Regions from separate parts of the Pseudomonas sp. HS6-2 genome, predicted to be linked through region 1. Evidence: predicted binding sites of a transcription regulator. Region 1 holds the regulator's gene; each other region holds the start of a gene.
The links. Region 1 encodes FliA, which starts transcription of late flagellar genes. Its sites were predicted from a motif close to CTAAAGTTTNNNNNNNNNNNGCCGNTAA; they were not measured.
Positions count from the first base shown of each region.

Region 2: the regulator FliA is predicted to act here: its motif matches at 5,471-5,498, upstream of ACOKS3_RS23240 (flagellar protein MotY).
Region 3: the regulator FliA is predicted to act here: its motif matches at 9,080-9,107, upstream of motA (flagellar motor stator protein MotA).

Region 1 is NZ_CM143906.1:1,775,595-1,786,154, reverse strand. It holds gene ACOKS3_RS08385 (flagellar motor protein) at 1-187, opposite strand, end outside; gene ACOKS3_RS08380 (protein-glutamate methylesterase/protein-glutamine glutaminase) at 187-1,317, opposite strand; gene ACOKS3_RS08375 (chemotaxis protein CheA) at 1,365-3,584, opposite strand; gene ACOKS3_RS08370 (protein phosphatase CheZ) at 3,597-4,385, opposite strand; gene ACOKS3_RS08365 (chemotaxis response regulator CheY) at 4,404-4,778, opposite strand; gene fliA (RNA polymerase sigma factor FliA) at 4,883-5,623, opposite strand; gene fleN (flagellar synthesis regulator FleN) at 5,620-6,453, opposite strand; gene flhF (flagellar biosynthesis protein FlhF) at 6,547-7,854, opposite strand; gene flhA (flagellar biosynthesis protein FlhA) at 7,866-9,995, opposite strand; gene flhB (flagellar biosynthesis protein FlhB) at 10,212-10,560, opposite strand, start outside.
Region 2 is NZ_CM143906.1:4,967,283-4,977,842, reverse strand. It holds gene ACOKS3_RS23275 (molybdopterin-dependent oxidoreductase) at 1-1,400, shown strand, start outside; gene grxD (Grx4 family monothiol glutaredoxin) at 1,492-1,827, shown strand; gene bfr (bacterioferritin) at 1,886-2,359, opposite strand; gene ACOKS3_RS23260 (bacterioferritin-associated ferredoxin) at 2,561-2,782, opposite strand; gene ACOKS3_RS23255 (peroxiredoxin) at 2,997-3,599, shown strand; gene rnt (ribonuclease T) at 3,687-4,298, opposite strand; gene pyrC (dihydroorotase) at 4,358-5,404, opposite strand; gene ACOKS3_RS23240 (flagellar protein MotY) at 5,535-6,509, shown strand; gene ACOKS3_RS23235 (argininosuccinate synthase) at 6,647-7,864, shown strand; gene ACOKS3_RS23230 (hypothetical protein) at 7,937-8,377, opposite strand; gene ACOKS3_RS23225 (response regulator transcription factor) at 8,676-9,302, shown strand; gene ACOKS3_RS23220 (PA3496 family putative envelope integrity protein) at 9,347-9,523, opposite strand; gene nth (endonuclease III) at 9,628-10,266, opposite strand; gene ACOKS3_RS23210 (Rnf-Nqr domain containing protein) at 10,271-10,560, opposite strand, start outside.
Region 3 is NZ_CM143906.1:578,490-589,049, forward strand. It holds gene parC (DNA topoisomerase IV subunit A) at 1-1,901, shown strand, start outside; gene ACOKS3_RS02605 (PqiC family protein) at 2,077-2,787, shown strand; gene ACOKS3_RS02610 (histidine kinase) at 2,904-4,367, opposite strand; gene serB (phosphoserine phosphatase SerB) at 4,503-5,717, shown strand; gene asd (archaetidylserine decarboxylase) at 5,774-6,637, opposite strand; gene ACOKS3_RS02625 (rhodanese-like domain-containing protein) at 6,634-7,461, opposite strand; gene ACOKS3_RS02630 (HDOD domain-containing protein) at 7,506-9,041, opposite strand; gene motA (flagellar motor stator protein MotA) at 9,172-10,023, shown strand; gene motB (flagellar motor protein MotB) at 10,027-10,560, shown strand, end outside.

The sequences.
Region 1 (10,560 bases):
GGATCTGCAATGCGCGCTTGAACGCCGACAGCGGCGACTGCAGCAGTGCCGCCGCCAGGGTGCCACCGAGCACGATCAGGCCTGCCGGGCCATTGAGCAAGGCACCGACGTGGCCACCTTCAAGGAAGTTGCCACCGACGATGGCGACGAACGCCAGGATCAGGCCAATCAGGCTGAGCACATCCATCAGACACAAGCCTCGACCAGGTGTTTGCCGATTTCATCCAGGCTGTACACCGCGTCCGCCAGGTTGGCTTTGACGATGGCCATGGGCATGCCGTAGATCACACAGCTGGCCTCATCCTGGGCCCACACGGTACTGCCGCCCTGCTTGAGCAGGCGCGCGCCTTCGCGACCATCGGCGCCCATGCCGGTGAGCACCACTGACAGCACCTTGTCGCCGTAGGACTTGGCCGCCGAGCCGAAGGTGATGTCCACGCACGGCTTGTAGTTCAGGCGCTCGTCGCCCGGCAGGATCTTCACCGTGCCACGGCCGTCGATCATCATCTGCTTGCCGCCTGGGGCCAGCAGCGCCAGGCCCGGGCGCAGCATGTCGCCGTCCTCGGCTTCCTTGACGCTGATCTTGCACAGCTTGTCGAGGCGTTCGGCAAATGCCTTGGTGAAGGCGGCGGGCATGTGCTGGATCAGCACGATCGGCGCCGGGAAGCTCGCCGGCAGCTGGGTCAGCACCCGCTGCAGGGCCACCGGGCCGCCGGTCGAGGTACCGATCGCCACCAGCTTGTAAGGCTTGCGCTTGGGGGCCGGGGCATGCGCCGCGGCCGCTGCCGGTACCGCCGCACGGGCTGGCGCGGCAGGACGGACCGGCGCGGCGCTGGCCAGGCTGCTGGCGGGTGCATGGCTGGCGGCCGGCGCAGCTGCGCTGACCGGTGCATGGCTGGTGTAGCCGCCGAAACGGCGGTTGCTGCGCGAGATGGTATGCACCTTCTCGCACAGCAACTGCTTGACCTTCTCCGGGTTGCGCGAGATGTCTTCGAAGTTCTTCGGCAGGTAATCCACCGCACCGGCATCCAGCGCGTCGAGGGTGACGCGGGCGCCTTCATGGGTCAGCGAGGAGAACATCAACACCGGCGTCGGGCAGCGCTGCATGATGTGCCGCACGGCGGTGATGCCATCCATCATGGGCATTTCGTAGTCCATGGTGATGACATCGGGTTTGAGCGCCAGTGCCTGGTCGATCGCTTCCCTGCCGTTGGTCGCGGTGCCGACCACCTGGATCGTCGGGTCCGCCGAGAGGATTTCCGAAACGCGGCGGCGGAAGAAACCGGAATCATCCACCACCAGGACCTTGACTGCCATAAACACTCCATTAGGCGGCGCCACCCGCCAGGGTGCGCCGCCGAAAATCAGATACGCCGTGCCGCGTAACGCTTGAGCATGCTCGGCACGTCGAGAATCAGCGCGATACGGCCGTCACCGGTGATGGTGGCGCCAGACATGCCCGGGGTGCCCTGCAGCATCTTGCCCAGCGGCTTGATCACCACCTCTTCCTGGCCCACCAGCTGGTCGACCACGAAGCCGATACGCTGGGTACCGACCGAGAGGATCACCACATGGCCCTCGCGCTGCTCCTCATGCACCTGGCCCTGAACCAGCCAGCGCTTGAGGTAGAACAGCGGCAGTGCCTTGTCGCGCACGATCACCACTTCCTGGCCGTCGACCACGTTGGTGCGCGACAGGTCGAGGTGGAAGATCTCGTTGACGTTGACCAGCGGGAAGGCGAACGCCTGGTTGCCCAGCATCACCATCAGGGTCGGCATGATCGCCAGGGTCAGCGGCACCTTGATGACGATCTTCGAGCCCTGGCCCTTGGCCGAGAAGATGTTGATCGAGCCGTTGAGCTGGGAAATCTTGGTCTTCACCACGTCCATGCCGACACCGCGGCCGGACACGTCGGAGATCTCGGTCTTGGTCGAGAAGCCCGGGGCGAAGATCAGGTTGTAGCAGTCCGACTCGCTCAGGCGATCGGCCGCGTCCTTGTCCATCAGGCCTTTTTCCACGGCCTTGGCGCGCAGGATGCTCGGGTCCATGCCCTTGCCGTCGTCGGAGATCGACAGCAGGATGTGGTCGCCTTCCTGCTCGGCCGACAGTACCACGTGGCCGGTCCGGGCCTTGCCAGAGGCTTCACGCTCATCCGGCATCTCGACACCGTGGTCGACCGCGTTGCGCACCAGGTGCACCAGCGGGTCGGCCAGGGCCTCGACGAGGTTCTTGTCGAGGTCGGTCTCTTCACCGACCAGCTCCAGGTTGATCTCTTTCTTCAGTTGCCGAGCCAGGTCGCGGACCAGGCGCGGGAAGCGGCCGAAGACCTTCTTGATCGGCTGCATGCGGGTCTTCATCACCGCGGTCTGCAAGTCGGCGGTGACCACGTCGAGGTTGGACACGGCCTTGGACATGGCCTCGTCGCCGCTGTTCAGGCCCAGGCGCACCAGGCGGTTACGCACCAGCACCAGTTCGCCGACCATGTTCATGATCTCGTCCAGGCGCGCAGTGTCGACACGCACGGTGGTTTCCGCTTCGCTGGCAGGCTTTTCCGCGGCCGGAGCCGAACTGCGGGCCGGCGCGGCCGGCTTGGCGGCGGCAGCAGGTACAGCGGCAGCCGGGGCTGCAGCAGGCCTGACGACCGGTTGGCTTTGCGCCACGGCCGCAACCGGCGCTGCCGCGGTGACAGGCGCTTCGGCAGCAACGGTTTCACCGGTGAACTTGCCCTTGCCGTGCAACTGGTCCAGCAGCGCTTCGAACTCGTGCTCGGTGATCTCGTCACTGCTGGCGGGCGCGACAACGCTTTCCACTGCCGCAGTGCCAGCCGGCAAGGCATCGGCCTGGAAGGTGCCCTTGCCGTGCAACTGGTCCAGCAACGACTCGAATTCTTCGTCGGTGATTTCGTCGCTCACCGGCGCACTGGCATCGACCACCGCTTCGGCAGCGGCCACTTCGGGCGAGAACTGGCCCTTGCCATGCAACTGGTCGAGCAGCGATTCGAACTCGGCGTCGGTGATGTCGTCACCTGCGCCGCCCAGGGTCTCGCCCTGCATCTGCGCTTCGGCAGCGGCCGCTTCGGCCTTGACCGCGTCGAGCGAGTCGAGCAGCTGCTCGAACTCGGTGTCGGTGATGTCCGCCTCGGCGGCCACCGGCTCCGCTGCAGCCTCGACCACTGCTGCCGGGGCATCGGCGCTGGCAGGTTCCGCCAGGCGCGACAGGGCCGCCAGCAGCTCCGGGGTGGCCGGGGTCACTTCGCTGCGCTCACGCACCTGGCCGAACATGCTGTTGACCGTGTCCAGTGCCTCGAGCACCACGTCCATCAGTTCCGCGTCGACCCGGCGCTCACCTTTGCGCAGGATGTCGAACACGTTCTCGGCGATGTGGCAGCACTCCACCAGCTCGTTCAGCTGAAGGAAGCCGGCGCCCCCTTTTACAGTGTGGAAACCGCGAAAGATTGCATTGAGCAGGTCGGCATCGTCGGGCCGGCTTTCCAGCTCGACCAGTTGCTCGGACAGTTGCTCAAGAATTTCGCCGGCTTCTACCAGGAAATCCTGAAGGATTTCTTCATCGGCGCCGAAGCTCATTAAACGTGCTCCTTAAAAACCCAGGCTGGACAGCAGATCGTCGACGTCGTCCTGACCGGACACAACGTCTTCACGCTTATCGGCATGAATCTGCGGACCTTCACCCCGAGTCGGATGTTTTTCTTCATCTTTTTCAGCGCGCAGCTGCTGGTGGTCGTGTTCGATACCGGCAAACCGGTCGACCTGGCTGGCCATCAGCACGAGCTTGAGCAGATTGCTTTCCACTTCGGTCACCAGCGCAGTCACGCGCTTGATCACCTGGCCAGTCAGGTCTTGATAGTCCTGGGCCAGCAGAATGTCGTTGAGGTGGCCGGCGACCTTGCGGTTGCCCTCGGCGCTGTGCGTCAGGAAACTGTCGACGCGCTTGACCAGCTCGCGGAACTCCGGCGCTGCGACTTCGCGGCGCATGAAGCGCTGCCAGTCGACGCTCAGGCCTTGCGCCTCGGCAGCCAGGTCGTTGAGCACCGGCGTGCTCTCCTCCACCAGATCCATGGTGCGGTTGGCGGCACCCTCGGTGAGCTTGACCACGTAGGACAGGCGCTCGGTGGCATCGGTAATCTGTGAGACTTCCTCAGCCTGCGGCATACGCGGGTCGATCTGGAAGCTGACGATCGCGCTGTGCAGCTCACGGGTGAGCTTGCCGACTTCCTGATACAGGCCACGGTCGCGGGTCTGGTTGAGCTGATGAATCAGCTGCACCGCCTCGCCGAAACGCCCCCGTTCCAGGCTCTCGACCAGCTCCTGAGCATGTTTCTTCAGGGTCGATTCGAACTCCCCCAAAGACGTCTGTGTTGTTTCCATGGCGCCCCCTGACGTAACTCAGCCGTTGACGCGTTCGAAGATCTTCTCGATCTTTTCTTTGAGCACCTGGGCGGTAAATGGCTTGACCACGTAACCGTTTACGCCGGCCTGGGCCGCTTCGATGATCTGGTCGCGCTTGGCTTCGGCAGTCACCATCAGCACCGGCATGGTCTTCAGCCGATCGTGGGCACGGACCTTGCGCAGCAGATCGATACCGGACATGCCCGGCATGTTCCAGTCGGTCACCAGGAAGTCGTAATGGCCGCTTTCGAGCATCGGCAGCGCGGTGGTGCCGTCATCGGCTTCATCGGTGTTGGTGAAGCCCAGGTCACGCAACAGGTTCTTGATGATCCGCCGCATCGTCGAAAAGTCGTCAACGATGAGGATTTTCATGTCTTTGTTCAAGTAGACCTCCAAGCAGTCTCAAACGCGCTCGGCCCCGAGCACGCGTATTCATATTCGGTACAACGTGGAAAACGACTGCAACGACCCCGGGCTCAACGCGCCCGCCATTCCCCCAGGCGGCTGCGCAGGCGCGCGGCACACTGGCTGTGCAACTGGCTGACTCGCGATTCGCTGACCCCCAGCACCTCACCGATTTCCTTGAGGTTCAGCTCTTCGTCGTAGTACAGCGCCAGCACCAGGCGCTCACGCTCCGGCAGGTTGGCGATCGCATCAGTCAGGGCAGCCTGGAAGCGCTCGTCTTCCAGATCGCGCGACGGCTCGACCTGGCCACTGGCGCCGTCCTCGTGCAGCCCTTCGTGCTCGCCGTCCTGCAACAGGTCGTCGAAACTGAACAGGCGGCTCCCCAAGGTATCGTTCAAAATCCCGTAGTAATCATCGAGACTCAATTGGAGTTCGGCAGCAACTTCATGATCTTTAGCGTCGCGGCCAGTTCTTGCTTCCACGGCGCGCATCGCGTCACTGACCATGCGCGTATTGCGGTGCACCGAACGCGGTGCCCAATCGCCCTTGCGGACCTCGTCGAGCATCGCCCCGCGGATGCGGATGCCGGCGTAGGTTTCGAAGCTGGCGCCCTTGCTGGCGTCATACTTGTTGGCCACTTCCAGCAGGCCGATCATGCCGGCCTGGATCAGGTCCTCGACCTGGACGTTGGCCGGCAGGCGTGCCAGCAAGTGGTAGGCGATGCGCTTGACCAGCGGCGCATAGCGTTCCACCAGCTCGAACTGGGCGTCTTTCGACGCCTTGCTGTACATCTTGAAGCCGCTCGCGTTCATAGCACGGGTCCTGCGCTGGTGGGTTGCACCAGGCGCTCGACAAAGAACTCAAGGTGCCCGCGCGGATTGGCTGGCAGCGGCCAGCTGTCGACCTTCTGTGCGATGGCCTTGAAGGCCAGGGCACACTTGGAGCGAGGGAAGGCCTCATACACCGCACGCTGCTTCTGCACCGCCTTGCGCACGCTCTCGTCGTACGGCACGGCGCCGACATATTGTAGGGCGACGTCAAGGAAGCGGTCGGTGACCTTGGTCAACTTGGCGAACAGGTTGCGCCCTTCCTGCGGGCTCTGCGCCATGTTGGCCAGCACGCGGAAACGGTTCATGCCGTAGTCGCGGTTGAGCAGCTTGATCAGCGCGTAGGCATCGGTGATCGAGGTCGGCTCGTCGCACACCACCAGCAGCACTTCCTGGGCCGCGCGCACGAAGCTGACTACCGAGTCACCGATACCCGCAGCGGTGTCGATCACCAGCACGTCGAGGTTGTCGCCGAGCTCGCTGAAGGCCTGGATCAGCCCGGCATGCTGGGCCGGGGCCAGGTGCACCATGCTCTGGGTGCCGGAGGCGGCCGGCACGATGCGCACACCGCCAGGCCCCTGCAACAGCACATCGCGCAGCTCGCAGCGCCCCTCGATGACATCGGCCAGGGTGTGTTTTGGGGTGAGACCCAGCAATACGTCAACATTGGCCAGGCCAAGGTCGGCGTCCAACAACATCACCCGGCGGCCGAGTTCGGCCAGTGCCAGGGACAGGTTCACTGAAACGTTAGTCTTGCCGACGCCACCTTTGCCACCGGTGACGGCGATCACCTGGACGGGATGCATGCTACCCATGTTCGTTGTTTACCTTGTCTCGCTTGGACCCAAGCCACACGCGGGGTAGTACTGCCAACCCCGGAATGTAGGTACTTTGCATACGCTTCATCCTCAACCTGCGCGCCGCGGGTTGTGGTAGAGATCAGCGAACATGTCGGCCATCGCCTCTTCGCTGGGCTCGTCCTGCAACTGCACGTTGACCGCGCGGGTCACCAGCTGGTGCGGGCGCGGCAGGTGAAGGTCGTCAGGAATGCGCGGGCCGTCAGTGAGGTAGGCCACGGGCAGTTCATGACTGATGGCCAGGCTCAGCACGTCGCCGAGGCTCGCCGTTTCATCGAGTTTGGTCAGGATACAGCCAGCCAGGCCGCAGCGCTTGTAGCTGTGGTAGGCAGCGGTCAGCACCTGCTTCTGGCTGGTGGTAGCCAGCACCAGGTAATTCTTCGCGGCAATGCCACGCCCGGCCAGCGTTTCCAGTTGCATGCGCAGGGCCGGGTCGCTGGCCTGCAGGCCAGCGGTATCGATCAACACCACGCGCTTGCGCAGCAATGGCTCCAACGCGGCTGCCAGCGACTGGCCCGGATCGACGTAGGTCACTGGCACATTGAGGATGCGCCCCAGGGTCTTGAGCTGCTCCTGGGCCCCGATGCGGAAGCTGTCCATGCTCACCAAGGCCAGGTTCTGCGGGCCGTACTTGAGCACGTAACGCGCCGCCAGCTTGGCCAGGGTGGTGGTCTTGCCCATGCCGGCCGGGCCGACCATGGCGATCACCCCGCCCTCTTCGATCGGTTCGACCTGGGGCACTTCGATCATCCGCGCCAGGTGCGCGAGCAGCATGCGCCATGCTTGGCGCGGCTCTTCGATCTCATGGGTGAGGTCGAGCAGCTCGCGGGCGATCGGGCCGGACAGGCCAATGCGCTGCAGGCGACGCCAGAGATTGGCCTGGGCCGGTTTGCTGCCCTGCAGCTGGTTCCAGGCCAGCGAGCCGAGCTGCACTTCGAGCAGCTCACGCAGCCCCGACAGCTCCGAACGCATGGCGTCGAACAGGCGCGGGTCGACCGGGGCCGGGGCAGGCGCGGCAGCGGCTGCCGGGGCATCGACATGTGGTTCGATCAAGGGCTCGGCAGCGGTGAGCGACTGGCCGGCGAACAATTGGCGGCTGCCTTCGGTGGCCTCGGCGCGGTTGTCCAGCTCGGCCTGGGCAGTGGCAATGCGCGACTGGGTCTTGCGCAGTTCTTCTTCCAACTCGACGTTGGGCACGCGCGGCGCCAGCGCGGATAGTTTGTAGTCCAGCGCGGCGGTCAGCTCGACACCACCGGCGATGCGACGGTTGCCGATGATGGCGGCATCGGAGCCCAGCTCATCACGGACCAGCTTCATGGCCTGACGCATATCGGCGGCGAAAAAACGCTTGACTTGCATAACCCACTACCTCAGCCGTTGGGGCCCACTGTGGCAACGATGGTGACTTGCTTGTTATCCGGTATTTCCTGATACGCCAGAACATGCAAATTCGGTACAGCCAGGCGACCGAAACGCGACAACATGGCACGGATCGGGCCAGCTACCAGAAGAATGGCCGGTTGGCCTTGCATTTCCTGGCGCTGGCAGGCGTCGATCAGCGAACGCTGCAGCTTTTCGGCCATGCTCGGCTCAAGAAGAACACCGTCTTCCTGACCTTGCCCGGCCCTTTGCAAACTATTGAGCAAAATCTGTTCCAACCTTGGCTCAAGGGTGATCACAGGCAGCTCGGACTCAACGCCGACAATGCTTTGGACGATGGCACGACACAATCCGACGCGCACTGCCGCCACCAGCGCGGCGGTATCTTGACTCTTGCCGGCATTGTTGGCGATGGCCTCGGCAATACTGCGGATGTCACGCACCGGCACTTGCTCGGACAACAACGCTTGCAGGACCTTGAGCAGCCCCGACAAGGAAATGACACCGGGCACCAGCTCTTCAGCAAGTTTAGGCGATGCTTTCGACAATACCTGCAACAGCTGCTGGACCTCTTCATGGCCGATCAGCTCGTGGCAGTGCTTCTGCAGGATCTGGTTGAGGTGGGTGGCAACCACGGTACTGGCATCGACCACGGTGTAGCCCAACGACTGCGCCTGGGCGCGCTGGCCGATGTCGATCCACACCGCCTCCAGGCCGAATGCCGGGTCGCGCGCGGCGATACCGTTGAGGGTGCCGAATACCTGGCCGGGGTTGATCGCAAGCTCGCGGTCCGGGTAAATCTCGGCCTCGGCCAAGATCACACCCATCAGCGTCAGGCGATAGGCACTGGGCTGCAGGTCGAGGTTGTCGCGGATGTGCACGGTCGGCATGAGGAAGCCCAGGTCCTGGGAAAGCTTCTTGCGTACGCCCTTGATCCGCGCCAGCAGCTGGCCACCCTGATTGCGGTCGACCAGCGGAATCAGGCGGTAGCCGACTTCCAGGCCGATCATGTCGATCGGCGTCACGTCGTCCCAGCCCAGCTCCTTGGTATCCAGTGCGCGCTGCGGCGACGGCAACAAGTCCTGCTGACGCTGCGCTTCCTTCTGCGCTTCGAGCTTGACCTTCTGCTGCTTCTTCCACACCAGGTAGGCGCCGCCACCGGCCAGCAGGCCGAGGCTGAGGAAGGCGATGTGCGGCATGCCCGGCACCAGGCCCATGATGATCATCAGTCCCGCAGACACACCCAGCGCCTTGGGCGAGTCGAACATCTGGCGGTTGATCAGCTTGCCCATGTCCTCGGAGCCCGAGGCACGGGTAACCATGATCGCGGCAGCAGTGGACAACAGCAGTGATGGCAATTGCGCCACCAAACCGTCACCGATGGTCAGCAACGCATAGACCTTGCCGGCATCGCTGAAAGACATGTTGTGTTGCAGCATACCGATCAGCATGCCGCCGATCAGGTTGATGAAGAGGATCAGCAGGCCGGCGATGGCGTCACCGCGAACGAACTTGCTGGCACCGTCCATCGAACCGTAGAACTCGGCCTCCTGGGCCACCTCGGCGCGGCGCATCTTGGCCTGGGCCTGGTCGATCAGGCCGGCGTTGAGGTCGGCGTCGATCGCCATCTGTTTGCCGGGCATGGCGTCGAGGGTGAAGCGCGCGCTCACCTCGGAAATACGCCCGGCACCTTTGGTCACCACCACGAAGTTGATGATCATGAGGATGGCGAACACCACCGCACCCACGACGTAATTGCCACCGATCACCACCTCACCGAAGGCCTGGATCACTTTACCGGCAGCGCCGTGGCCTTCCTGGCCATGGAGCATGACCACCCGCGTGGAGGCCACGTTCAGCGCCAGGCGCAGCAAGGTCGCCACCAGCAGGATGGTCGGGAACGCAGCGAAATCCAGCGGGCGCAAGGCATACACGCACACCAGCAGGACCACGATCGACAAGGCGATATTGAAGGTGAAGAACACGTCGAGCAGGAACGGCGGTATCGGCAACATCATCATTGCCAACATCACCAGCAGCAGCAACGGCACGCCCAGGTTGCCCCGGCCGAGCCCGGCCAGGTTGTTGCGGGCGTTGCTGATTAACTGAGTGCGATCCACCGCGAGTCCTCTTGATGCAAAACTTTGACGCCCAAGGGGCGCTTGGGCGTGGCTCTGCAAGAAGCTTTCCAACTTTGCTCGACTATGGATTTATGTTGCCTGTACCGGCCTCTTCGCGGGGCAAGCCCGCTCCTACAGGATTTGCGCCACATCCAGGATTTGCACTGAACCTGCAGGAGCGGGCTTGCCCCGCGAAGAGGCCGGTACAGGCTGGAATCAGTTGTCGCGACGCAGATCAGGCGGAATCGGCAGGTCTTCTTTAAGCGGCTCAGGCCGCTTGCCCTTGCCAGCGCGGTACTGGCGAATCTGGAACACATAGGCCAGCACCTGCGCCACCGCCAGGTACAGCCCCGCCGGGATTTCCCCCTCGACCTCGGTGGAGTAGTAGATCGCCCGCGCCAGGGCCGGCGATTCGAGAATCTGGATCTTGTGCTCGACGCCGATCTCGCGAATCTTCAAGGCGATGAAATCGGTGCCCTTGGCCACCAGCAACGGCGCCACCCCACCCTTCTCCGGGTCGTATTGCAGGGCCACGGCATAATGCGTCGGGTTGGTGATAATCACG
Region 2 (10,560 bases), 3.1 Mb from region 1:
TGCTCAACACCCTGTTTGATGAAGACCTCGCGCGAGGTTCGCATTTGCCGGTCAGCGGCCTGCAGCACATTCGCGAAGCGATCCTGCCGTTCAGCGCAGAGGCGATGAGTGCACACTGCGGCGTTGCCGCCACCCAGATACGCCAGCTGGCGCGGGATTTCGCTGCTGCAGACAAGGCAGTCTGCTATGGGCGCATGGGCGTTTCGACCCAGACGTTCGGCACGCTGTGTCACTGGCTGGTGCAACTGATCAACCTGGTGACCGGCAACCTTGATCGAGAGGGTGGGGCGCTGTGTACCGAGCCTGCGGTCGATCTGGTGGCGACCACGTCAGGTGGCCATTTCAATGCCTGGCAGAGCCGGGTTTCGGGCTTGCCGGAGTACGCTGGCGAACTGCCGGTGGCGGCCCTGGCCGAGGAGATGCTGACCCCGGGAGAGGGCCAGGTGCGCGCCCTGGTGACGGTTGCCGGCAATCCGGTGCTGTCCACGCCCAATGGTCGGCAGCTGGATGCGGCCCTGGACGGGCTGGAGTTCATGCTCAGCATCGACCTCTATATCAATGAAACCACCCGCCACGCCGACCTGATCCTGCCTTCGACTTCGGCGCTGGAGAACGACCATTACGACAGCACCTTCAACCTGCTGGCCGTACGCAATGTGACCCGTTTCAATCGTGCCATCCTGGCCAAGCCCGAGGGCGCCCTGCACGACTGGGAGATTTTCGTCGGCCTCGCGCAGGCGCTCGCCAAGCGTGCCGAGCTGGAACTGAAACCGACCTGGCCGCCAGCACAGATGATCGACCTGGCTCTGCGCAAGGGGCGCTATGGCGAAGCCAGCGCCTGGAAGCTCTCGCTGCAGGCGCTGGACGAGCACCCTCACGGACTCGACCTGGGGCCGCTGCGTGCCAACCTGGCGACTCGTCTGGCAACCGCCAGCAAAACCGTCGAGGCGGCGCCGCAGGTGCTGCTGGATGACCTGCAGCGGTTGGCCCTGCAGGAACCTCCTGTGCCGGGGGAGTTGCTGCTGATCGGTCGCCGTCACGTGCGCAGTAACAATTCGTGGATGCACAACTTCCATCGCCTGGTCAAAGGCAAGCCGCGCCACCAACTGCTGATGCACCCGCAGGACCTGCAGCAACGGCAGTTGCAGGATGGGCAGCGGGTGCGTATCCGCTCGCGTACCGGCATGCTGGAGGTCGAGGTGCTGGCCTGTGAAGACATGATGCCTGGGGTGGTCAGCCTACCCCATGGCTTCGGCCATGGTCGCGAGGGTGTGCAGCTGCAGGTTGCCCAGGCGCAGGCGGGTGTCAGTGCCAACGACCTTACGGATGAGCGCCTGCGCGACGCGGTTTCCGGTAATGCTGCGCTCAATGGCGTGCCTGTGCAGGTCGAGGCCGCATGAGCAACGGTAAGGCCGAGCATGCTGCTCGGCTTTCCGATACAATGCGTCACCGTGCCGACGACCGCGTCGGAAAGTTCAGCTGAGGTGCTACATGGATATCATCGATACGATCAAAGAGCAGATTGCCAACAACACCATTCTGCTTTACATGAAAGGCTCGCCGAATGCCCCGCAGTGCGGGTTCTCGGCCAAGGCATCGCAAGCTGTGATGGGTTGCGGCGAGAAGTTCGCCTACGTCGACATCCTGCAGAACCCGGAAATCCGCGCCAACCTGCCAAAATACGCCAACTGGCCGACCTTCCCGCAACTGTGGGTAGCCGGCGAGCTGGTTGGCGGTAGCGACATCATGCTGGAAATGTTCGAGAAGGGTGAGCTGCAGACCCTGATCAAGGACGCCGCCGCCAAGGCCAAGGCTTCCGAAGCCTGATTATCAGGCAGCCATGAAAAAACCCGCTCAAGGCGGGTTTTTTCATGGGGCGAGAATCTTATTCTTCGCCCATCTGCGACTGCAGGTAATTCTCGATGCCGATCTTGTCGATCAGGCCCAGCTGGGTCTCCAGCCAGTCGATGTGCTCTTCCTCGGACTCGAGGATGTCTTCGAGCATGTCACGCGAGCCGAAGTCGCCGGCGGTTTCGCAGTGGGCGATGGCGGCTTTGAGGTCGACCAGGCCTTTCTGTTCGATCTTCAGGTCGCACTCGAGCATCTCTTTGGTGTGCTCGCCAATCAGCAGCTTGCCCAGGTCCTGAACGTTGGGAATGCCTTCGAGGAAGAGAATACGCTTGATCAGCTTGTCAGCGTGCTTCATCTCGTCGATGGATTCTTTGTACTCGTGCTTGCCGAGCTTGTTCAGGCCCCAATCTTCGTACATGCGCGCGTGCAGGAAGTACTGGTTGATCGCGACCAGCTCGTTTCCGAGGATCTTGTTGAGATGCTGGATGACGCTTACGTCGCCTTTCATGTCGGGTTCCTGCCCTGTAGAAGTGTGCCAATGCAGGGAAGTTTGAGCCTGTAACTGTGGGGTGTCAAACCTAAGTGTTTGAATAATAAGTGAAAATTAATAGGAATAAGAATGTTTGTGAACCGCGTTGGTACGCTAACTTATTGATATTCAGGCATAAAAAAACCGGACACGAGGTCCGGTTCATCGAATTCTGTAATATCAGGCAGCAGTAAATTCCACCGGATAGGGCAGGGCGGCGTGCTGGCTCACCTGCAATTCGGTGAGGGTTTCGCGGACCACCTGCTTGGCCAGGCAGGCACATTTGCCACACTGGCTGGCGACATTGGTCGCAGCTCGGACTTCCTTGTAACTGCAGCATCCTTCATAGATCGCATCGCGGATCTGTCCGTCGGTAACGCCGACACAAAGACACACATACATAAGGGCTGACCATCGCGGGTTGAGTCGATGGGTTGGAGCTTAATGTTAATGAGAATGCTTGTCAAAGGACTTTCTGAAAGGCCCGTGCTTGAGCGACCGACGGTTGCATTCGGCCTGTCACCACAAGCCGTGTATGATGGTCAGCCTTTGTTGGATGTCGGGCAAGCCTGCCTTGGCCCGGCAAACGGTTCTTCACCCTCATCAGGAGATTACAATGAGCGTACTCGTTGGCAAACAAGCCCCCGACTTCACCGTCCCAGCCGTCCTGGGCAATGGCGAAATCGTCGACAGCTTCAACCTGGCCTCGGCCATCAAGGGCAAGTACGGCCTGGTGTTCTTCTACCCACTGGACTTTACCTTCGTCTGCCCGTCCGAGCTGATCGCCCTGGACAACCGCATCCCTGACTTCCAGGCGCGCAACGTTGAAGTGATCGGCGTTTCGATCGACTCGCACTTCACCCACAACGCATGGCGTAACACCCCGGTCAACGCCGGCGGTATTGGCCAGGTCAAGTACACCCTGGCGGCCGACATCACCCACGAAATCTGCAAGGCCTACGACGTCGAGTCCGAAGGCGGCGTAGCCTTCCGTGGCGCCTTCCTGATCGACACCAACGGTGTAGTTCGTTCGCAGATCGTCAACGACCTGCCACTGGGCCGTAACATGGACGAACTGCTGCGTCTGGTTGACGCCCTGCAATTCCACGAAGAGCACGGCGAAGTCTGCCCTGCCAACTGGAAGAAAGGCGACCAGGGCATGACCGCTTCGCCAGAAGGCGTTGCTGCTTACCTGAGCGAGAACGCTGGCAAGCTGTAATTGCCACGCGCACAAAAAAACCGGCCCATGTGGCCGGTTTTTTTGTGCCTGGATGCTGGGGTCGCACAGCGGCTCCAGCATTTCGACTCAGTCGTTGAAGTCGCGCCAGCCGCCCATTTCCTTCCAGCGGTTGACGATGCCGCAGAACAGCTCGGCGGTCTTCTCGGTGTCGTAACGCGCCGAGTGCGCCTCACGGCCGTCGAAGTCGATGTCGGCGCTCTGGCAGGCCCGCGCCAGCACGGTCTGGCCGTAGGCCAGGCCCGCAAGAGTCGCGGTGTCGAAGCTGGAGAACGGGTGGAACGGGTTACGCTTGATATCGTTACGCGTTACCGCCGCATTGAGGAAACCAAGGTCGAAGCTGCTGTTGTGGCCGACCAGGATCGCCCGTTTGCAGCCGTTGGCCTTCAGTGCCTTGCGCACGCCGCGGAAGATGTCGGTGAGTGCGCTTTCCTCGCTCACCGCCATGCGCAGCGGGTGGTCCAGCTTGATGCCGGTGAACTCCAGCGCGGCCGGCTCGATGTTGGCCCCTTCGAACGGTTCTACTCGGAAGAAGTAGGTGTGCTCGGGGAACAGGAAACCTTTCTCGTCCATGCCGATGGTCACGGCGGCGATTTCCAGCAGGGCGTCGGTGGCGCTGTTGAAGCCGCCGGTCTCGACATCCACCACGACTGGCAGATAGCCGCGGAAGCGCTCGGCCATCGGGTGGCGCGAGCCGCTGCCGCCCTGACCGTCCTGGTCGTCTTCGTAGAGGTCTTCGCTCACGCGTTGTCCTCCAGCAGGCGCCAGCGCAGTTTTTCACCGGCACGCAGCGGGATCACGGTCTGCTCGCCAAACGGCAGGCTGTCCGGGGCGGTCCACTCTTCGCGGACCAGGGTGATGGTGTCGGTGTTCGCCGGCAGGCCATAGAAGGCCGGGCCGTGCAGGCTGGCGAAGCCTTCGAGCTTGTCCAGTGCATTGCGCTGTTCGAACGCCTCGGCGTACATCTCGATGGCCGCGTATGCGGTGTAGCAGCCGGCGCAACCGCAGGCGGCTTCTTTGGCGTGACGGGCGTGCGGTGCCGAGTCGGTGCCGAGGAAGAACTTCGGGTTGCCGCTGGTGGCCGCGTCCAGCAGCGCCACCTGATGGGTGTTGCGCTTGAGGATCGGCAGGCAATAGAAGTGCGGGCGGATACCGCCGACCAGCATGTGGTTGCGGTTGTACAGCAGGTGCTGGGCAGTGATGGTCGCACCGACATTGGCCGGGGCTTCGGTGACGAATTGCGCGGCGTCGCCCGTGGTAATGTGCTCGAACACCACTTTCAGGGTCGGGAAGCGCTCGACCAGGCGGCGCATGTGCTCGTCGATGAAGCGCTTCTCGCGGTCGAACACGTCGATCTCGCTGCGGGTCACTTCACCGTGCACCAGCAATGGCATGCCCACTTCCGCCAGCGCTTCGATGGCCGGGAAGATGTTGTCGATGCTGGTCACGCCCGAGTCGGAGTTGGTCGTCGCGCCGGCCGGGTACAGCTTGGCGGCGTAGACGATGCCGCTGGCCTTGGCCGCGCGGATGTCCTCGGGGCTGGTGCGGTCGGTGAGGTAGAGCACCATCAGCGGTTCGAAGCGGCTGCCAGCCGGGCGGGCGGCAAGGATGCGCTCGCGGTAGGCGCCAGCTTCGACGGCATTGCGCACCGGCGGAACCAGGTTAGGCATGATGATGGCACGGGCGAAAGTACGCGCCACATCGCCAACGGTATGGGGCAGGACGGCACCATCGCGCAGATGGATGTGCCAGTCGTCGGGACGCAGGAGGGTCAGGCGATCGGACATTGGGAATTCCAGGCGGGTCGAACTCAGGCCCCAATGCTACCGGAAAACCCCGGTCCGAGCACGGCTATCAAGTTTTCCGGCAAGCGTCCGATAGCCTGCCTGTAAGCCGTCAGAATTTGTGGAGCCGCCCGTGCGCCAGCGTTACCTTGCCCTGTTGACCCTCGTCGCCAGCCTGCCGGCCGGCGCACTGACCTTCCAGACCCGCATGGAGAATGTCGCCTGGAACGTCGAGGGTGACCAGTTCGAATGTCGTCTGATCCAGCCGATCGACGGTTTCGGCAGTGGCGAGTTCGTGCGTAAGGCCGGTGAGCAGCCGGTGTTTCAGCTACGCTCGCACAGCAATGTGCTGGGCGCAGGTTCCGCCACCTTGCTGGCAGCCGCTGCCCCTTGGCAGCCGGGTCGCGGCGATGTGAATCTCGGCGCTGTTCGTATGGCCCGTAGCGGCGTGTTGTTCAGCTCGTCGCAGAGCCAGGCCAGTCGCCTGATCAACGGCCTGCTCGATGGCCGCAGCACGGTGGTGCGCAACTATACCGGCGAAGGCGGGCGGGTAATGGAGGTACGCGTGTTGCCGGTCAGCTTCGCCAAGGCGTATGGCGACTATCAAGCCTGCGCCAGCAAGATGCTGCCGATGAACTATGACCAGGTGCGCCAGACCCAGGTTGGGTTCCCGGGCGGTGGCTTCGATCTCGATGCCGACGCCCGTGCGCGGCTGGATGTGATCCTCGATTACCTCAAGGCCGACCCGACGGTGAACCACATCGAACTCAATGGCCATTCCGATAACAGTGGTAACCGCCTGACCAATCGTGACACTTCGCGGCGCCGGGCCTTGGCCGTTGCCGATTACTTCAAGGCCCATGGTGTGCCCGAAGAGCAAATCGTCGTGCGCTTCCATGGCGAGCGCTATCCGCTGGTGAAGAACAACAGCCCGGCCAATCGGGCGCGTAACCGGCGGGTAAACATCGAACTGGATCGGGTGGCTCAGGTGGAGAAGCCGGCGGTGCAGTCGGTTCAGCAACCGGCACCGGTAGCGCCTGCCATCCCGCCTGCCGCGGTGGCACCGGCTACGGCTGCTCCGTCTGCATCGGGAACGAAGGCACCCTGACCGTACTTCCACGCCACCCACGTCGCGCTGCTGACAGTTCCTGTCGCTTTGTCGTCAGAAGCTGTCGCCCCACTGTAAATTTGTCCGCAACGCCGGTAGAATCGGCCCCTTTCCGTACAACCCCGTGGAGTGATGGCATGGCGGACGTAAAAAAGGTCGTACTGGCGTATTCCGGCGGCCTTGATACTTCGGTGATTCTCAAGTGGCTGCAGGATACCTACAACTGCGAAGTGGTGACCTTCACCGCTGATCTGGGTCAGGGCGAAGAAGTCGAGCCGGCTCGCGCCAAAGCTCAGGCGATGGGCGTAAAAGAGATCTACATCGACGACCTGCGCGAAGAGTTCGTGCGTGATTTCGTCTTCCCGATGTTCCGCGCCAACACCGTCTACGAAGGCGAGTATCTGCTGGGTACCTCCATCGCCCGCCCGCTGATCGCCAAGCGCCTGATCGAAATCGCCAACGAAACCGGCGCCGACGCCATTTCCCACGGCGCTACCGGCAAGGGTAACGACCAGGTTCGCTTCGAACTGGGTGCCTACGCCCTCAAGCCAGGTGTCAAGGTCATCGCCCCATGGCGCGAGTGGGACCTGCTGTCCCGCGAGAAGCTGATGGACTACGCCGAGAAGCACGGCATCCCGATCGAGCGCCATGGCAAGAAGAAGTCGCCGTACTCGATGGACGCCAATCTGCTGCACATCTCCTACGAAGGCGGTGTCCTGGAAGATACCTGGACCGAGCACGAAGAAGACATGTGGCGCTGGAGCGTCTCGCCAGAAAACGCCCCGGACCAGGCTACCTACATCGAGCTGACCTACCGCAATGGTGACATCGTCGCCATCGACGGCGTCGACATGACTCCGGCCACCGTGCTTGCCGAGCTGAACCGCATCGGCGGCGCCAACGGTATCGGCCGCCTGGACATCGTCGAGAACCGTTATGTGGGCATGAAGTCCCGCGGCTGCTACGAAACCCCTGGCGGCACCATCATGCTCAAGGCCCACCGTGCCATCGAGTCGATCACCCTGGACCGCGAAGTCGCTCACCTCAAAGACGAGCTGATGCCGAAGTACGCCAGCCTGATCTACACCGGCTACTGGTGGAGCCCGGAGCGTCTGATGCTGCAGAAGATGATCGACGCTTCGCAGGTAAATGTTAACGGCGTCGTGCGCCTGAAGCTGTACAAGGGCAACGTCATCGTGGTTGGCCGCAAGTCGGATGACTCGCTGTTCGATGCCAACATCGCGACCTTCGAAGAAGACGGCGGCGCCTACAACCAGGCTGATGCTGCCGGCTTCATCAAGCTCAACGCGCTGCGCATGCGTATTGCTGCCAACAAAGGCCGCGGGATGCTCTGAGCATTTGGCTGAAGTGGCAAAAACAAACCCGGCTCTGGCCGGGTTTTTTTTGCCTTCTGGACGGTGGCCTGGTCAATACCCATTGGGTAGATCCTCAGGCAAGCGGGTGGTCGTAAGAATCACGCACTGTTGTAGATCCATGTTGCACATTCGCCAGCGCCTGTTTTCGACATGCGCTTGGCTAAGGGCTTGCACGATTTGTTGTTGTATCAGTTTTTCCGCGTCTGGCCCGGAAAACATCATGGTTATAGTTTCTTGCATGTCGGGAAGCGTCGCTTGCTCAGGGATGTTTTTCTGTTCGGCTGGGTCAGGTTTGTAAAAGGATTTGTAGTTGAAGTTCAGGGTGAGAAAGAACAGGGCTGTGAGAAAGAATGGAAACCCCACAAGGAACCAAGTGTAGTACGTCTGACTTTTTTCGCTGAGAAAAGGCAAGGTTGCCAAGGCAGAAGCTTCGATGATGCCAGCGAAGATGGCGATTATCGTCAGTGGGGCCACAGGTTGGTTATCGTTCATGGTCATTGCCTCCTGCATGTTTCTCTTATCAATAACCTACTGACTGCCTCAACTAAATTGTGGACATTTTCCGGGGGAGGGAAATTTCTGCGGGGGGAGTGAGTTGATCACGTTTTGATTTGCGTGTTCGTAAGCGCATTCGGGATAAAGGATTAAATTTTTCTTGTAGGAAAATTCCCAAACCGACGTAAGGTTCATCTATTCGGCTATTTGTACAGGGAATCGACGCGCCATTTAGCGTTCTGCTCGGTTATGGTGAGGCAGTCGTCAAAGCAGAATAATGAATGATGGATATCGCATGAATAAAGTCCTTATCGTGGATGATCATCCGGTCATACGCTTGGCAGTGCGCATGCTCATGGAGCGGCATGGGTATGATGTTGTTGCGGAAACCGACAACGGCATTGCAGCCTTGCAACTCACTCGCGAGCACCTCCCCGACATTGTCGTGCTCGACATCGGCATCCCCAAGCTCGATGGGCTGGAAGTCATCGCCCGGATGGCCGCGGCCAGCCCTGGCAGCCGTGTCCTGGTGCTGACTTCCCAGGCGCCCGGGCATTTCTCCATGCGCTGCATGCAGGCGGGGGCTTCAGGCTATGTGTGCAAGCAGCAGGAACTCACCGAACTGCTCAGTGCCATCAAGGCTGTGCTCTCTGGCTACAGTTACTTCCCGAATCAGGCTTTGCACAAGTCCCATGGCCGGGTAGGAGGCGCCAGCGAGGCTGAAATGGTAGATCGCCTGTCGGCAAGGGAGATGATGGTGCTGCAGCAGCTTGCACGCGGGCGTTCCAACAAGGAGATTGCCGACAGCATGTTCCTCAGCAACAAGACGGTCAGCACCTACAAGACCCGCCTGTTGCTGAAGCTGAATGCCCATTCACTGGTGGACCTGATCGAGTTGGCCCGCCGTCATGGCCTGAACTGAGCGCGGCATGCACAAAGCCTCCATGAAGGAGGCTTTTTGTCAGGCTACAGGTCGTAGTCGAAATCGGCGAGTTGTCGTTGCAGGCGTCGCTCTTCGAGGAGGTTGTCAATGGTACGACGCTTGCTCAGGTTGGTCTTCGCGGTTTCTACCTGAGGCTCCGCTTCGTCGTCAGCGGTAGCAAAGTCATCTTCGATCGACAGGTCGTCTTTATCGGTACTCATGAGTCGCTCCAAGCCAAAGGGCCATTGGCCGTCCTTATAGCGAGAAAGCGAAGTCCGGTAAAAAAGATTTTTTCAATCAGGATGCAGCTGTTTTTGCTATTGGCTCAATCGTCGGAGGTCTTGTGCTTGTATTCGCACAGATCTTCGATGCGGCAGCTACCGCAACGAGGCTTGCGTGCCTGGCACACGTAGCGGCCGTGCAGGATGAGCCAATGGTGAGCGTCGAGTAAGTAATCCTTGGGGACGAACTTGACCAGCTTCTTCTCGACTTCGAGCACGGTCCTGCCCGGCGCGATGCCAGTGCGGTTGCTGACCCGGAAGATGTGTGTGTCCACGGCCATGGTCGGCTGGCGGAAGGCAGTGTTGAGCACCACGTTGGCGGTCTTGCGGCCAACGCCCGGTAGCGCTTCCAGTGCTTCTCGGGTCTGCGGTACTTCGCCTTCATGGCGCTCGATCAACAGGCGGCACGCCTCGATGACGTTCTTGGCCTTGCTGTTGTACAGGCCGATGGTCTTGATGTATTCGCTCAGGCCCTCGACACCTAGCGCATGGATGGCCTGCGGTGTATTCGCGACCGGAAACAGGCGCGCGGTGGCCTTGTTGACGCCGACATCGGTGGATTGTGCGGAAAGCGTCACGGCAACCAGGAGCTCGAATGGGGTGGTGTAGGCCAATTCCGTTTTCGGGTCGGGATTGTCTTCGTGCAGCCTGCGAAAGATCTCCAGGCGTTTGGCGGCATTCATGGGTTCAACGCTTTCCTTGACGACGTGTGAGAGTGGGGCGCAGCCAATTGTACAAGGCAAGTAGCGCGCCGAGCAGTAGCAGCCCACCTGACGGCAGCTGGGCCAAGTGCATGCCGGCGACTTTGTCCAGCCATTGGCGGCCGGCGCCGAGCAGCAGGCAGGCGAGCAGCAGGCCAGTCAAATGCAGCAACAGTTGTCGCCAGCGCCCTTCAGTTGGCAGCAATGTGTCGATGGCGAGGCATTGCAGGCAGATCAGCGCAGGAAAAAACCCAAGCGTCAGCGCCAATGGCAATG
Region 3 (10,560 bases), 1.2 Mb from region 1:
AGTCGTTCGCCGCCATGCGTTACACCGAGGCACGCCTGTCGCGTTATTCGCAAGTGTTGCTCAGCGAAGTGGGCCAGGGCACCGTCGACTGGGTGCCGAACTTCGACGGCACGCTGGAGGAGCCTGCAGTACTGCCGGCGCGCCTGCCGAACATCCTGCTCAACGGTACCACCGGTATCGCCGTGGGCATGGCCACCGACGTTCCGCCACACAACCTGCGTGAAGTGGCCAGCGCCTGCGTGCGCCTGCTCGACGAGCCCAAGGCCACCATCGAGCAACTGTGCGAGCACATCCAGGGCCCGGACTACCCGACCGAAGCTGAAATCGTCACCCCGCGCGCGGAAATCCAGAAGATCTACGAAAGCGGCCGCGGTTCGATCCGCATGCGCGCTGTGTACCGCGTCGAAGATGGTGACATCGTGGTCACCGCGCTGCCGCACCAGGTCTCCGGGGCCAAGGTGCTGGAGCAGATCGCCGCGCAGATGCAGGCCAAGAAGCTGCCGATGGTCGCCGACCTGCGTGACGAATCGGACCACGAGAACCCGTGCCGTATCGTCATCATCCCGCGCTCCAACCGCGTCGATGCCGACGAACTGATGCAGCACCTGTTCGCCACCACCGACCTTGAGAGCAGCTACCGGGTCAACGTCAACATCATCGGCCTCGACGGCCGTCCGCAGCTGAAGAACCTGCGCGCGCTGCTGCTGGAGTGGCTGGAGTTCCGCACCAACACCGTTCGCCGCCGCTTGCAGCACCGCCTGGACAAGGTGGAAAAGCGCCTGCACCTGTTGGACGGCTTGCTGACCGCGTTCCTCAACCTGGATGAAGTGATCCACATCATCCGTACCGAAGAGCACCCCAAGCAGGCCCTGATCGAGCGCTTCCAGCTCACCGAGATTCAGGCCGACTACATCCTCGAGACCCGCCTGCGTCAGCTGGCGCGCCTGGAAGAGATGAAGATCCGAGGCGAGCAGGACGAACTGCTCAAGGAGCAGGCCAAGCTGCAGGCCCTGCTGGGCAGCGATGCCAAGCTGCGCAAGCTGGTGCGTAGCGAGCTGATCAAGGACGCCGAAACCTATGGCGACGACCGCCGCTCGCCAATCGTCGAGCGCGCCGAAGCCAAGGCCCTGTCGGAAAACGAGCTGATGCCGACCGAGCCGGTCACCGTGGTGCTGTCGGAAAAAGGCTGGGTGCGTTGTGCCAAGGGCCACGACATCGACGCGACCGGCCTGTCCTACAAGGCCGGCGACGGCTTCAAGGCCGCTGCTGCAGGCCGTTCCAATCAGTTTGCCGTGTTGATCGACTCCACCGGGCGTAGTTATTCGGTGGCCGCACATACCCTGCCATCGGCGCGCGGCCAGGGCGAGCCGCTGACCGGGCGCCTGACGCCACCGCCTGGAGCGACCTTCGAATGCGTGCTGCTGCCAGACGATGATGCACTGTACGTGGTGGCCTCGGACGCCGGTTACGGCTTCGTGGTCAAGGGCGAGGACCTGCAGGCCAAGAACAAGGCCGGCAAAGGCCTGCTCAGCTTGCCTAACGGTGCCAAGGTCATGACCCCGCGCCCGGTGGCCAATCGCGAGCAGGACTGGCTGGCGGCGGTGACCACCGAAGGCCGCTTGCTGGTGTTCAAGGTTTCCGACCTGCCACAGTTGGGTAAAGGCAAGGGCAACAAGATCATCGGTGTGCCCGGTGATCGGGTCGCCAGTCGTGAAGAATTTGTCACCGATCTGGCGGTGGTTGCCGAGGGTGCAACCCTTGTATTGCAAGCCGGCAAGCGTACCCTGTCTCTGAAGCCAGACGACTTGGAGCACTACAAGGGCGAACGTGGCCGACGCGGCAGCAAGCTGCCACGCGGCTTCCAGCGTGTCGACGGGTTGCAGGTGGAACTGCCGGCATAATCCGACGAAATGTCTGGAACGGCAATTTCAGCGCCGTTCCAGGCAGAAATGCTGGAGTCGGGCCGATATTTCGCGGATGATAGTGCCCCTGTGGTGCCGGCGTGGCCGTGTGCCCGATTGAATATCTATCAGTATCACTGCGGTTTGCCTGGTAGCGACCGCCTGGATGGGTTGAATGAAATTCCTGCGCCTTCCATTTGCGCTGTTGATGACGGGTTTGCTGGGACTGAGCGGATGCAGCATGCATCAGCCGGTTGCCCTGTACCAACTCGACAGCGGTGATCCTGGCCAGCCTTCGCAGAGTGCGGGCATGGCCGTGGTGCTCGGCCCAGTGTCGGTAGCCGATTACCTGCAGCGTGAAACCTTCTTGCAGCGTCAGGCCGATGGCAGCCTGAGTTCGGCGACCGACGGTCGTTGGGCCGGCAGCCTGTCAGCAGACATCGATCAATTGCTGGTGCGCCAACTCGCCTGGCGCCTGGATAGCCAGCGCGTGGTGCTGGCCCCGGCCAGCACTGGCTTCACCCCGGACGTGCAGGTGCTGCTGTCGATCACTCGCCTGGACTCGGGCAAGAACCAGCCAGCGATTCTCGATGCGCAATGGCGCCTGCTCGACCGTCGTGGCCATGTGCATGACAACCGTATCGTTCACCTTGAGCAGCCGCACGAGGGCAGCGAGTCGTCCCAGGTTCAGGCCCAGGGGCAGTTGCTGCAGAAGCTTGCCGAACAGTTGAGCACGGCGGTCAAGCCGCTGGCCAATCAGTCTGCGGTTGCCGAAGAAGCACCGAAGAAGCAGGCAGCGCCGGTACAGGTCAAGAAAGGACCGGAGAAGTCGAAGATCCCGATGGCTTCGCCGATTCGCACCGATATGGAAGTCTATCGGTTCTGATCGAACCGCCAGCCACAAAAAAGCCCGCATGCTCGCGGGCTTTTTTGTGGGTGAAGACTTTGTATTGTCTGTGCCGGCCTCTTCGCGGGTGAACCCGCGAAGAGGCAGTCCAGATATCAGGCCCGGCGCTCGTGCATCCGCGCCAACTGACGCTCCAGCATCGAAGGGTAAGGCTCCATCAGCCGCTCCACACAGCAAGCCCCTTCAGGGCTGGCAATCGGGCGGATGCGGGCGCGCTTGCGGATCAGTTCGTCATCACTGATCTGTCGCTCCACCAACAGCAGGTTGCGGCTGTGTTGCGACAGAGCCAGCGCGTCCTGGGCCTTTTCGGCCATCAGCAGGTCGACCTGTTCCAGCCCCTGCAGGTCATCACCCAGGGCCAGGCCCAGCTGCAGTTGCAGGGTGATGCCACTGTCGGCCACTTCGATCTGCAGGGCATGGCCCAGCGCACGCAGCAGCTCACCACAGCAGATGGCGTTGGTCAGGTAATCCTCACCGCAGTCGCGGCTGTGGAACAGCACCAGCGTGCTGCCATCGTTGAGCGTGTGGATGTCGCCTTCATACAGCGAGGCAGCCTGCTCCAGGCAGCCACGATAGCGTTCCAGCAGCTCGGTCAGGCGCGTGCGGGGCAGGCGACGCAGTTGCTCCTGGGAGCCCAGTTGAACGGCCAGCACAGCAGTGTTCTGTGGCTCGTCGGACTCGATCACGGCAGGCTTGGACGCTGGTTGCTCCTCGTCGTCCAGCAGTCCGGCGAAGGCCTCGTCGTCGTCCTCGTCCGCCTGGACCACGGCCTTGGCGCGCTGTGCGGGCTTGGCCGGGGCTTCGTCGTGCAGGTCTTCGAACTCGTCTTCGTCCTCTTCTTCCTCCGGTTCCGGCTCGGGCGGAGGTGGCGGCGCCAGGCGCGCATGTAGCTGGCGAGCGATGTCGCCGATCTCGTCCTGGCGGTCGATGGCCGGGGTGTAGGGGTGCGGGTCACGCAGCCATACCCGCAGCTGCAGCAGCGGCAGGGTGATATGGCGACCTTGGCGCAGGCTCAGGCTCAGCGCCAGGGCCAGCAGGATGGCGGCGAGGATGCCCATGCTCTGCAGGCTGATCAGCATCGGCTGCTGGAACTGGCTCATGTCCAAGCTGATGCGCAGCTGACCGGCGGTCACGTCCTGGAACGTGATCTTGGTCTGGTACAGGCCTTCGGCTTCGCCCAGCAGGCTGTTGCGCGGGCGCTGGCCGGCCTCGGCGAGGATTCGGTTATCCACGCTGTAGATGGCCGCATGGGCCACCAGCGGGTTCTTCACCAGGTTGCCCAGCAACACGTTGAGGCTGAGGATGTCATTGGACACCAGCAGCTCGGTCGCCGAGGTGGCGGTCTGGGTGGTCAGGCTCTGGCCGAGGGCGTCGGCCTGCTCGTGCATGGCCTGCTTGAACTGCAGGCCCATCACGCAGGCGTAGATCACCAGCGCCAGCGCCACCAGGAAAATGTTGGTGGTGGCGATGCGTAGTGCCAGGGGCACACGACGTTGGCGCAGGGCTCGGAAGATCATGATGAAGAAGTTGTCGGTTTTGACGGGCGTGGGCCGGTTCACAGAGCGCGGCTCTTAATGGCATAAAAGTGTTGGGCAGTATAGCGAGCAGTGTTTTGTCGGCAAAGTAGAGTTGGTGCCCGATGGTCATGGAAAATCGGTAGAATGCGCATTTTTCATCGAAGTCGGAGCCAGGTTGTGCGCGAAATCGTTCTGATCAACATCACCGGTGAGGACCGTCCGGGTCTCACCGCCGCCATTACCGGCGTCCTGCTCCAGGGCGGTGTGAACATCCTCGACATCGGCCTGGCGGTCATGCACGGCACCCTGTCGTTCGGCATCCTGGTCGATATCCCGGATAACGAAGTGGCTACCGGCCTGCTGCAAAGCGTGCAGTCCAAGGCCCACGAGCTGAACCTGCAAGCGCGTTACACGCCGATCTCCGAAGCCGACTACCAGCATTGGGCCGATGCCCAGGGCGAGGCGCGACATATCGCGACCCTGCTCAGCCGCAAGATCACCCCCGAGCAACTGCAACGGGTCAGCGCCGTCATCAGCCAGTATGGCCTGACCATCGAACGTATCGAGCGCCTGTCGGCGCGGGTTACCCTGGGCGCTCCGAGTGAGAAGGGCAAGGCGGCGCTGGAAATTTCCGTGCGTGGCGTGCCGAGTGACGCCCAGGCACTGCGTGCTGAGTTCTTCGCGTTGTCCGAAGAGTTGAACATCGACATCGCGTTCCAGAAGGACGACTTGTTCCGTCGCAACCGCCGCCTGGCGGTGTTCGACATGGACTCGACGCTGATCGAGGCTGAAGTCATCGATGAACTGGCAAAGGCCGCCGGCGTGGGTGAGCAGGTTGCCGCAATCACCGAGCGGGCCATGCGTGGCGAGCTGGACTTCCGCGCCAGCTTCAAGGAGCGCATGGCGCTGCTCAAGGGCCTGGATGTCGGCGTACTCGACGAGATCGGTGCTTCCCTGCGCCTGACCGAAGGTGCCGAGAACCTGTTCGCCGAGCTCAAGCGCCTGGGCTACAAGACGGCCATCCTGTCCGGTGGTTTCTCGTACTTCGCCAAGCAGGTGCAGGCGCGCCTGGGCATCGATTACGTGTTCGCCAACGAACTTGAAGTGGTTGATGGCAAGGTGACCGGCGTGGCCGTGGAGCCGATCGTCGATGCCCAGCGCAAGGCCGACCTGCTGCAACAGCTGGCCAGTGAAGAAGGCCTGCAGCTGGAACAGACCATCGCCGTGGGCGATGGCGCCAACGACCTGCCAATGCTGTCGCTGGCCGGCCTGGGCGTGGCCTTCCGCGCCAAGCCGCTGGTGCGCCAGTCGGCCAAGCAGGCGATTTCCACCCTGGGGCTGGATGGCGTGCTGTACCTGCTGGGCCTGCGCGACCGCGACGCCCGCGGCTGATCCGCCGTTAAAAAAAGGCCCTGCATGCGCATGCAGGGCCTTTTTTATTGCCAGGATCAAGCCTGTGCAGGGGTTGCCAGCAGTTCACCCATGCGCACAGCCGAAGCTGCACCCAGGGTCTGGGCCCATTTCACTTGCTCCGGCCCGAACAGCACGATTGCGGTCGAACCCAGCTTGAAGCGGCCCAGTTCGGCGCCTTTTTCCAGGTGAATCGGCGCACGGCTTTCTTCGTCGTAACGGAAGGTCTTCAGCTCACGCTTTGGCGGAGTGACCAGGCCTGCCCACACGGTCTCGATCGAAGCGACGATCATGGCGCCGACCAGGACCACGGCCATTGGCCCGCGCTCGGTATCGAACAGGCACACCACGCGCTCGTTGCGGGCGAACAGCTCCGGAACGTTCTCGGCAGTGGTCTGGTTGACCGAGAACAGGCGGCCCGGCACGTAGACCATCTCACGCAGGGTGCCGGCCAGCGGCATGTGCACGCGGTGGTAATCCTTCGGCGACAGGTAGATGGTGGCGAACTCACCGCCCATGAACGGCGCGGCCAGTGCCGGATCACCGCCGAGCAACTCAAGCGCGCTGAAACTGTGGCCCTTGGCCTGGAAGATACGACCGTGTTCGATCGGGCCCAACTGGCTGACGGCACCGTCGGCCGGGCAGAGAATTGCGCCTGGGGTTTCGTCCAGCGGGCGTGCACCTGGTTTCAGGGCGCGGGTGAAGAAGGCGTTGAAGTGCTCGTAGGCGGTGAGGTCTTCGACCAGCGCTTCGCTCATGTTCACCTGGTAGCGTTTGGCGAACCAGGCGGTGAAGGCGTTCTTGAACCAGCGCGCACGGCACTCGGCGACGCAGCCAGCCAGGCGCGACAGCAAGTGGTGCGGCAGCAGGTACTGGCTGAGGATGAACAGACGGGATTTCATTGAGTTGATTGTCCTTGAACTTCGACAGGCGTGTCCGGGTGGTTGCCCCATTCGCTCCACGAACCGGCATAGGCCTTGATGCGTGGGTAGCCGAGGGACTTGGCCACCAGGTAGGTGAAACCGGAGCGGCGGTGGGTCTGGCAGTGGGTGATCACTTCCTTGTCAGGTGTGATGCCCAATTGTTGCAGGACTTCAGCGATGTCCTTGCGGATGCGCAGATGGTCGTTGAGGTCCATACCGGCCGTCCACTCGAAATTGACGGCGCCGGGAATGTGCCCGGCTTTGGCGGCCAGGACTTTTTCGCCGTTGAATTCCTGCGGGCCGCGGGCATCCCAGACCACCAGGTCATTGGCGCCCAGACGGCTTTGCAGATATTCGCGTGTGGCAGTCGGCTCGCTGTGCAGTTGCAGGTGCACAGGGCCGTTGCCCGGCATTGGCACGTCAGTGGAGAGCTTGTCCGCTGGCCAGGCATGGATGCCGCCATTGAGGTAGTGGTAGCGCGAATGGCCGATGACATCGAGCAGCCAGATGAAGCGCCCGGCCCAGCCGCCACCTTCGTCGTCATACACCACGTAGACGGCATCGTCACGGTGGCCCAGTTCGCTGAACAGCTTTTCCAGATCGGCCAGGGCCGGGAGCAGGCCGGGCGCTGGAGGCTGGCCGAGTTGGGTGCGCTTGCCCTCGACGAAGCGGGCGCCGGGGATGTGCCCGCTGACATAGCGGTTGGCGCTGCTCAGGTCGACCAGGATCAGCTGGGGTGAATCCAGGCGCGGCAGCAGGTCTGCGGCTTCGATCACCAAAGGCAGGCCGGAAAAGTCAGTCATCCACGTTCTCCAGTGTGGAAAGAGAGGCGATTGTAGCGCAAGGCTCAGGCGCCGCGGTTGGCAAACACCGCCAGCGCACGCTCGATACATTGCGAAGTCTTGCCGAAGGCCTGCACGCTGACATCGGCCAGTGGTTTGCCACCCTGGTCGGCCACCGCCAGCATCAATACCTGGTCACCGACGGCCAGCGAGCGCAGCAACAGGTGTTCGCTGTGGAACAGCGCACGCAGCGGTGCCGGCAGCAGAGCCGAGAACTGGGCGTGGTTCTCGGGCGTCAGGCGCAGCTGGCCGACTTTGCTCATGAGCTTTTGCAGCAGCTTGTTCTGCTCGATATCCAGAGCGATGCCCCCGGCTTCCTTGGGCAGGCCGGCGATCTGCTGCACGCGCAGGTAATCGTCGGTCTTGCCCAGGCTCAGCAGCATGATGCGCTGCATCCCGCAGGCTTTCAGCGCTTCGCACGCGTGGGTGGCGAGGTGGACGGCATTGGTGAACGGGCTCGGTTGTGCCAGCAGTTCCTGGCACAGCTTGCGCCAGCGGCCAAGCGCTTCACTGGAAGGCGGTGGCGGGGTGAGCATGTCCGGGTGCGGGCGACGCTGGTCCCAGGGCCAGATCAGCGCCTCGGCAGGGTGGAACAGGGCATGGCGGGCGTGGCGCCGGGCACTGGCCGCTGCTTGTTGGTGAACCTGCTGTTGCACGTCTTCCAGCGAGGTCTGCAGGTACAGCGCGGTCAGCAGTTGCCAGCGCAGCAGATGCGGGTTGTCCCAGCCCACCTGCGCCGCCAGCGCCAGGTTGTTGGCCAGCAGCACAGTATTGGCCGGTTCGTTGAACCAGCGGCGCAAACCGGGTGCTTCGTCCAGGTGATGCTGCTGGCTGAGCGGGTCTTCTTCGCGCGCGATGCTCAGTACCAAGGCCAGTTGGTCGCGCTCTTCGAGCAGCAGGCGATAGCCTTGGGTCACCCATTTGGGCAGGCGCCAGTGTTCGGCCATGGCCTGGCACAGGGCGAAGATGCGCACGCCGAACAGTTCCTGCTCCACGTCTGCCGCGGGTTCGCCCTTGTGGATGACCCGCAGCTCCCAGGCGTCCAGCAGCTTGGGGTACGCCAGGGCCAGCGGCCACAGAGGGGCGAGGAATAGCAGGCTGCCCCAGTGGATCTCCTGCCACAGTCGCGCCAGGCGGCTGGCAAAAAGACCGTTGGCCTGTTGCGCGGCGTGCTGGCTGATCAGCAGGAACTGGCGCAGCACCGGCGGAATGTCGTCTTCCGGCAGGGCCGGCAGGCGCATCAGCAGTTCCTTGCTGCGCCCAAGGCCCAGGCGATTCAGGGCGACTTCCAGGCTTTCGGCGGGCTCGGCCTGGCTGGCGTTGGCGGGGTGGTTGGCCTCGCGCATCACCGACAACACCAGGGCGGGGCTGTCTTGCATCAGTTCAGCGATGTCGCGCAACGAGCGGCGATTGTCGTTTATCGCGCTCAGGACCCGGTCGTAGCTCTGCTTCGGGACCGGTACACGAACACCGTCGAGCAGCTTGACCCAGGCTTCTACAGTACGCGGATTCTGAGTGGGCACCTTGGATTCCATTGGCATTTTGACATCAGTCCGAACTGGCTTTTCGCTTTTAGTGGCTATAGTCTGGCGCAGTTCTGCCGATAAGTAGAAGAAGAGTTTTAAAGCTCCCGTCCCTCTCCCTGACCACGACAGCAAGTGCTTTGATCCTATGGCTAAAATTATCGGCATCATCGTCGTATTCGCGAGCGTGCTCGGCGGATATGTACTCTCCCACGGCAAGATCGCGGCGCTGATCCAGCCGTTCGAAGTGCTGATCATCGGCGGTGCGGCCTTTGGCGCCTTCATGCAGGCCAACCCTGGTTACATGACCATGCATGTGATCAAGAAGTCGATGAAGATGTTTGGCTCACGCTTTTCCCATACGTTCTACCTGGAAGTACTGGGCCTGGTGTATGAGATCCTCAACAAGAGCCGTCGCGAAGGCATGATGGCGATCGAGAGCGATATCGAAGACGCCGCCGCCAGCCCGATCTTCGCCAAGTACCCGGCGGTGCTGGGCGACGAGCGCATGACCGCGTTCATCTGCGACTACCTGCGCATCATGTCGACCGGCAACATGGCGCCCCATGAGCTCGAAGGCCTGTTCGACATGGAACTGCTGAGCATGAAGGAAGAGCTCGAGCACCCGTCGCATGCGGTCACCGGCATCGCCGACGGCATGCCTGGCTTTGGTATCGTCGCGGCGGTATTGGGTATCGTGGTGACCATGGCATCGCTCGGCGATGGCGACCAGAAGGCCATCGGTATGCACGTTGGTGCGGCGCTGGTCGGTACCTTCTTCGGTATTCTCGCGGCCTATGGCTTCTTCGGCCCGCTGGCCAAGTGCCTTGAGCACGATGCCAAGGAAGAGCTCAACCTCTACGAATCTATCAAGGCCTCGCTGGTGGCCTCGGCGTCTGGCATGCCGCCTTCGCTGGCTGTCGAGTTCGGGCGCAAGGTGCTGTACCCGAAGCATCGCCCAAGCTTTGCCGAGCTGGAACAAGCGGTTCGCGGTCGCTGAGTCATGGAGAACAATCAGCCGATAATCATCAAGCGCGTCAAGCGCTTCGGTGGCGGGCACCATGGCGGCGCCTGGAAGATCGCCTTTGCCGACTTCGCCACGGCGATGATGGCGTTCTTCCTGGTGCTGTGGCTGTTATCCACAGCCACGCCTGAACAGAAGATCGCCATTGCCGGCTACTTCAAGGACCCGATCGGTTTTTCCGAGAGTGGCACGCCTTACATCATCGACCTGGGTGGCTCGCCGCAGCTCGCACCGGAAAAGACCATCAACCCGGAGCAGAAGACCGAGCCCACGCCTGACACCAGCATCCAGCTGGACAAGGACCAGGTCGAGACCATGGCCGAGCAGGTCGAGCGCGAGCGCCTCGAGTTGCTGCTGCAGGAGCTGCAGAACAAGGTCGAGGAAAACCCGCAACTGCAGAAGTTCAAGGACCAGATCCTGTTCGAAATTACCCAGGACGGCCTGCGCATCCAGATCATGGATGCCGAGAACCGGCCGATGTTCGACATCGGCAGTGCGCGCCTGCAGCCGTAT